DNA from 3 places in the Mycobacterium antarcticum genome. Region 3 is predicted to be linked to each of the others. Evidence: predicted binding sites of a transcription regulator. Region 3 holds the regulator's gene; each other region holds the start of a gene.
The links. Region 3 encodes LexA, which represses DNA repair genes until DNA is damaged. Its sites were predicted from a motif close to CGAACANNTGTTCG; they were not measured.

Region 1 (2,266 bases), 1.9 Mb from region 3:
TCGGTGATCGCGTTCTTCGGAGGTCTCGGCGAGGCCATCCGGCCGTACTCGCCGCTGGTGGCCATCGGTCTGGGACTGGTGCTTCCGCCCATCATCGCGATCGCGACCAAGGGCAAGTACTACCTCCGTCGCACCGATGACGGCATCGATCTGCCGATGCTCGACGAGTACGGCAACCCGTCCGACGCCCACCTGAAATGCCATGTCTGCCATCACGACTACGAACGGCCGGACATGATCGCGTCAGCGGACGCGAAGGGGTACATCTGCTCGCTGTGCCTGTCGACGGACAAGACCGGTGAGAAGGTGCTGCCCGCTCAGACGTGAGGCGAGACCGGTCATGCGTCGCGCGGCTCGCTCGTACCGGACGAGTGCCTAGCCGACGTCCCCGTCGACGTAAAGCCAACGGCCCCTGCGACGTTCGAAGCGGCTGCGCTCGTGCATGGCTTCCGGACGGCCGCCGGCTTCGAAGCGAGCCGTGAACACCACCACCCCGGTCTCATCCCCGACGCCACCGCCGCCGGTCGCGGTCACCTCGAGCGAGGTCCAGACGACGTCGGGGTCGACGGTGACGTGGGCGGGCCGGGTTCTGGGATGCCAGGTACGAAACAGGTAGTCGGCGTCACTGGTCGCGTAGGCGGCGTACCTCGAGCGCATCAGCGTCTCGGCCGTGTCGGCCTGCCGCTCGCCATGATGCAGCGGCTGACAACACGCCTCGTACGCGGAACCGCTGCCGCAGGGACACGGCCGGCCGAACGTTTCGCTCACCACTAGCAGCCTGCCATCCCGCTACCAGCCACGGCGGTGGTGCGCAGGATTCATCCACAGGTGCACGGGTTGTCCACAGCACGTAAACCCCTGCGCCACTTGAGTTTCACTGGTCACATCGGCGGGGTGTTCTGTCGGTGGTTCGAACTAGTGTTCGAGTCATGAGTTCGGATCGGGTCACCACCGCGGTCGCCGCCTATCGCGCGGCGGCCGCGGAGCTGGCCGAGCTGGACTGCGACGCGTTCAGCCACACCGAACTCCTGGAGCTCCTCGGCGAGGTGGAGACCGTCACGTGGGCGATGCCGACCCTCGAACACCGGGTCATCGCCCGCCTGCAACGCGAAGCCGCCCCGACCGCGCTGGGCGCGAAGTCCTTGAAGGACGTCCTCACCCAACGGTTGCGAATCTCGGGCCGCGACGCCGCCCGCCGCCTCGCCGAGGCCACCGAACTGGGCCCCCGCACCGCGTTCACCGGGGAACCGTTGGCGCCGGTCTACGAGTCGACTGCCGTCGCGCAGTCCGCGGGACGGATCGGGCCCGAACACGTCACCGTGATCAGCGACTTCTTCACCACACTGCCGCACTGGGTGGACCCCACCACCCGCGAACAGTGCGAGACCGACCTGCTGAGGGTGGCGACCAAGTTCGGACCCGACGACCTCCGGCGAGCCAGCGCACGACTGGCGATCCTGATCGATCAGGACGGCCCCGAACCCGATGACCGCGACCGCGCCCGCAAACGTCAGGTGCACCTGGGTCCGCAGCAGCCCGACGGGATGAGCCGCATCACCGGCTGGCTCACTCCCGAGGCGCGCGCCACCTGGGAACCGATCCTCGCCAAACAGGGCGCCCCGGGCATGTGCAACCCCGATGACTGCACACCGTGCACCTCCGGCACCCCGAGCCAAGCCCAGATCGACGCCGACACCCGCACCCTCGGCCAGCGCCAGCACGACGCGTTCGTCGCCCTGGGACGCACCGCGCTGTCCTCGGGAGAACTCGGCCAGCACAACGGGTTACCGGTCACGGTGATCGTGTCCACCACGGTGCAAGACCTCGAAGCCGCCGCCGGGTCCGGGATCACCGCGGGTGGGACCGCGATCCCGATGGCCGATCTGATCCGGATGGCGTCGCACGCGACGCACTACCTGGTGGTGTTCGACCAGCACACCGCCGAGGTGCTGCACTGCGGGCGGTCCAAGCGGATCGCCCCCACAGCGCATCGCATCGTGCTGCACGCCCGCGACCGCGGGTGCACCAAACCCGGCTGCACCGTCCCCGGCTACGGCACCCAGGTCCACCACGTCAACGGCTGGGCCAAGAACCACGGACAAACCAACATCGACGAAGAAGTCCTCGCCTGCGGCGCGGACAACCGCCTCGCCGAACACGGCTGGACCGTCACCATCGGACCCAACGGCGTCGAATGGATCCCACCCCCCGAACTCGACACCGGCCAACCCCGCATCAACTACCACCACCACCCGCAGCGGTTGCT
Region 2 (2,266 bases), 1.1 Mb from region 3:
CCTGCCACTCCTCCTGGCGGCCCCAGGGCAGCAGGTCGATCAACGCGAAGCTGTGGCTGAGCTGTTCGGTGCCGCGGCCGTCGGTGTGCCAGGTGCGGTACACGGTGTCGCCATCTTTCAGGAACACGTTGACGGCGAAACCCGCCCCCGGTGGCGCGCCGACGTCCGCCCCGAACGGGCTGTCGGAAGACGAGTACCACGTCATCCGGTTGCCGACCTTGGCCTTGTAGGCCAGGGCCTCGTCGATGGGGCCGTTGGTGACGATGACGAAGCGGGCGTCGTAGTTCTCCAGGAACTCCAGCCGGGTGAACTGCGAGGTGAAGCCGGTGCAGCCGCCGCACTGCCACTCCGCGCCGTCGGACCACATGTGGTTGTAGACGATCAGCTGGGAGCGGCCGTCGAACACGTCGGCCAGGCGGACGGGACCACCTTCTCCGATGAGGGTGTAGTCGGGCATCTCGACCATCGGCAGGCGTCTGCGCTGCGCGGCGATCGCATCCAGTTCGCGGGTAGCGGCCTTCTCCCGTGCGCGCAGCTCGTCGAGGGCGGCGCGCCAGGTGTCTTGGTCGACGACGGGGGGTGTGGCGGGCCCAGTCCGTGGGGTCACGATGCCTCCTGCAGTGATGTGGTCATCGTAGTGACTAGGGCGTGGCGCGAAAGTCATCGCGGTGTGCGCACGGAATGTCGTGTCCGCCGAGGAGTCGGGCCGATCAAGGGGTTTCGTCGGGGCACCACACGGTGACGTGGGCGGTAGCCCAGTCGCCCGGCGGCTCGTCGGCGAGCGGTGGCGCGTGCACGGCAGTGGTGCGGCATCCCGTCCACGAGGTTCGGGCCCAACCGTTGACCTGGACGTCGTACCCCGCGTCCCGGAGTTCTTCGATGGCTTCGACGGCATGTCGCCGCCAGTCGGGAGCGCCGTAGCCGGGCCGGCCAGTCCGAACGTGGCGGCGATCATCGCCGCCGTGATCACTGCGACGGCGGCGCTGCCGCCCGGTCGGCGCATTTCGGTGAAGGAATGTGAGTTCATGCCTTCAACGTATTGGCCTGAATCCGTTGCGGGAAAGGACTTCATGTCACATTCATAGACACTGTCTGCGATACGCGTGTGAAACGCATTGAAGACCTGCTTATTTCGGGGAGCGCATCGGGAAACGAGTTGACTGGCAGTCTATTTCGTGGTTGTCGGTGCCGGTGAAGTTCACGCTAGTCGCAAGTCGGATTCCCGTCGAAGGGCTCATGTGGGGCGCATAGAAACGAGGGTCGGCGGCGCATTTCGTGAAGGCACGGGCGGATCGAACGCATGTTCGATACACTGTCTGGGTGGGATGGAACGATGGGCCGTCGACGTGGGGCGAGATGGAGCGCATCCTCACCAGCAAGCCCCGTCGCGCTGGGTCCCGCCTGCCCGAACCCACCGGCGACGGGGGTGACAGCCCCGCCTGGTCGCGCAAGCGCGGCAGCTACGAGCGGCCCGACGGCCACGCGCGCAGCGGTTCGTCGGTGCCCTACGCCGAACTGCACGCGCACTCGGCCTACAGCTTCCTCGACGGGGCGAGCACGCCGGAGGAGCTCGTCGAGGAGGCCGCCCGGCTGAACCTGCGGGCCATCGCACTGACCGATCACGATGGCTTGTACGGAGTCGTCCGCTTCGCCGAGGCGGCCAGGGAGCTTGACGTGCAGACGGTGTTCGGTGCCGAGCTCTCGCTTGGCAACGTCGCGCGCACCGAGGTGCCCGACCCGCCGGGGCCGCATCTGCTAGTGCTGGCTCGCGGGCCCGAGGGGTATCGGCGGTTGTCCCGCGAGATCGCCAAGGCCCACCTGGCGGGCGGGGAGAAGGGCAAGCCGCGCTACGACTTCGATGCATTGACCGAGGCCGCCGGTGGGCACTGGCAGATCCTCACGGGATGCCGCAAAGGTCATGTGCGCCAAGCCCTGTCGACAGGGGGTCCTGCGGCGGCCGAGTCGGCGCTCGCCGATCTGGTCGACCGGTTCGGTGCCGGCCGGGTGAGCGTCGAGCTCACCCGCCACGGGCATCCCCTCGACGACGAGCGCAACGCCGAGCTGGCGGCCTTGGCGGCCCGGTTCGGCCTTGGCGTGGTCGCCACCACCGCGGCGCACTTCGCCGAACCGGCCCGCGGCAGGCTGGCCATGGCGATGGGGGCCATCCGAGCCCGCAACTCGATGGACGAAGCAGCCGGTTGGCTTGCGCCGCTGGGGGGTTCGCATCTGCGGTCGGGTCAGGAGATGGCGCAGCTGTTCGCTCACC
Region 3 (2,266 bases):
CGTACCGTTGCACGGCAGTGCGTTTCACGGCGCATGCTGCGGATCAACCCACCGGCGCGATGAGCGACTGCCCGGCGTCGACCGCCGCGGAGTCCAGTTCGTTGAGATCGCGGATCTCGGCCACTATCGCACCGACCGCAGCGTCCGGTGCGATCCTCTGCGCCAGCTGCTCCAGCGATTCGCCTGCCTGCACCTGAACCACGGCCAACCGCGCCGGGGAGGGTGCCGGTGACTCGTGGGTTCCGCCGAGCTGCGCAACCAGGCCGAGCCACACGGTGATGGCCGCGGCGACGAGCGCCAACATCACGGTGGCCAGCGGGGTCACCGGCCTGCGCCGGTGCGATGCGCGCGACATCAGCACTCCGGTGCCGCGGTAGTTCAGCGGTGCGCCGGCCGGCCGGTGCGGCTGGGGCCCGCGCCTCGCGGCAGACGTCGTCCGGCGCACCGGCCGCATGGGCCGCACGACGAGATCGGTGGGGTCTTCTCGGGTGATGATGGTCATCTGGCGGGCCTTTCGCATGGTGTCCGTTCGCTCCTGTGTTCGAATGCTAATCGCTCAGGTGTTCGATGACTAGAACATGTGATCGAACTGTTGCAAACGGTATCGCGACCCACCGACACGTCCGCCCGGCCAAAGAATTGGCACGACACGCGTCGAACACATGTTTGATTCTGCCCTCGGGTAGGACTACATTCGGCGCCATGAGTGACATCAACGACACGGTCCTGACCGAACGTCAGCGCACCATCCTGGAGGTCATCCGGAGCTCGGTCACCACGCGGGGATACCCGCCCAGCATCCGCGAGATCGGTGACGCCGTGGGCCTGACCTCGACGTCGTCGGTCGCGCACCAACTCCGCACGCTGGAACGCAAGGGCTACCTGCGTCGCGACGCCAACCGACCGCGCGCGGTCGACGTGCGGTCCGCAGACGATCCCTCGCGGTTGGCGGGGCCGGTCGTCACGACCGACGTCGCAGGCTCCGACGCCCTGCCCGTACCCACCTTCGTCCCCGTGCTCGGGCGCATCGCCGCCGGCGGACCGATCTTGGCCGAAGAGGCAGTCGAAGACGTGTTCCCGCTACCGAAGGAACTCGTCGGTGAAGGGTCGCTCTTCCTGTTGAAGGTGGTCGGCGAGTCGATGGTCGACGCCGCGATCTGCGACGGCGACTGGGTCGTGATCCGCCAGCAGAACGTGGCGGACAACGGCGACATCGTCGCCGCGATGATCGACGGCGAAGCCACCGTGAAGACCTTCAAGCGCACCGGTGGTCAGGTGTGGCTCATGCCCCACAACCCGGCCTTCGACCCGATCCCCGGTAACGACGCGGCCATCCTCGGCAAGGTCGTCACCGTCATCCGCAAGATCTAATACTCGCGGCCGACGGCCGGCTAACCCTTGGTGAAGCCGTTCGTCAAGGCGAACTCTTCACTGGCGAACCAGATTTCGGCCCTGGCGCGGTCGTACTGGCCCGTTCCGGGCATCCAGTACAGCCCCGTCTTGGTGTCGGCCTTGATCGGATAGCCGGCGGGTGCGTCGAAGGGGTCGTCCATCGCCAGTCGCAGCGACGTCTCCGCGACCACTGGCTCGGTGAACTGGATCGCTGCGTGCCGACCGCTGGGCGGCCCGCTGTCCGGCTCCGGCTCCAACTCAGGATCCGGCTCCAACTCCGGCTCCAGCTCTGGCTCCAGCTCTGGATCCGGATCGGGTACCACTTCGGCCTGCACCTCGGTGTGCTCGTAATCGTCGGGTTGGTCGACCCGAGGGTCGTGAGAGTCGTCGAGGGCGGCGAACCACGCCGTCTCCCGCTCCTCGCCTGACGTGACGATCGGTGTCGGCGCGGTGTCGATCACGTCCTGATCCGCGGACAGGTCGGCCGCGAAACCGTCGGCCACGCCATGCCGATCGTCGGCGGGAAGGTCGTCATCCTCGCCGGAGGGCATCGCCCAGCCACTCCGCCGCTCGTCGGCCTCGGACTTGGCGGTGCTGATCGGTCCGGAGTCGAAGTCGTCGCGATCGTGGTCGTAATCATCGTCGTATTCGCCGTGCTCATAATCGCCGTCGAAGCCGTCCAACGGTGCCCGGTCGTCGTGCCTGCGCCGATTGAGCAGGACGGCCGCCGCCACCACCCCGATGAGCACCACGACCGGCACGATGCCGAGCAGCCACCACCAGTTCGGGCGGAACCACGTCGAATCTCCCTCCGACGGGGTGTCGGCAGCACCCTGCGCCTGCGGAGCAGCACCGCCCGGTACCTCCAGGCCCT

Region 1: QUE68_RS26455 (HNH endonuclease signature motif containing protein) is a predicted target of LexA. The motif match lies at 912-925, and genes of this name have one in related genera.
Region 2: QUE68_RS22850 (error-prone DNA polymerase) is a predicted target of LexA. The motif match lies at 1,294-1,307, and genes of this name have one in related genera.

What each region holds. Positions count from the first base shown of each region.
Region 1 covers NZ_AP027291.1:5,426,875-5,429,140, forward strand. Annotated here, with positions in the region: gene QUE68_RS26445 (purine-cytosine permease family protein) at 1-327, shown strand, start outside; gene QUE68_RS26450 (YchJ family protein) at 376-768, opposite strand; gene QUE68_RS26455 (HNH endonuclease signature motif containing protein) at 930-2,266, shown strand, end outside.
Region 2 covers NZ_AP027291.1:4,665,575-4,667,840, reverse strand. Annotated here, with positions in the region: gene QUE68_RS22855 (DUF899 domain-containing protein) at 1-607, opposite strand, end outside; gene QUE68_RS22850 (error-prone DNA polymerase) at 1,321-2,266, shown strand, end outside.
Region 3 covers NZ_AP027291.1:3,563,482-3,565,747, forward strand. Annotated here, with positions in the region: gene QUE68_RS17505 (LysM peptidoglycan-binding domain-containing protein) at 44-502, opposite strand; gene lexA (transcriptional repressor LexA) at 703-1,371, shown strand; gene QUE68_RS17515 (LGFP repeat-containing protein) at 1,392-2,266, opposite strand, start outside.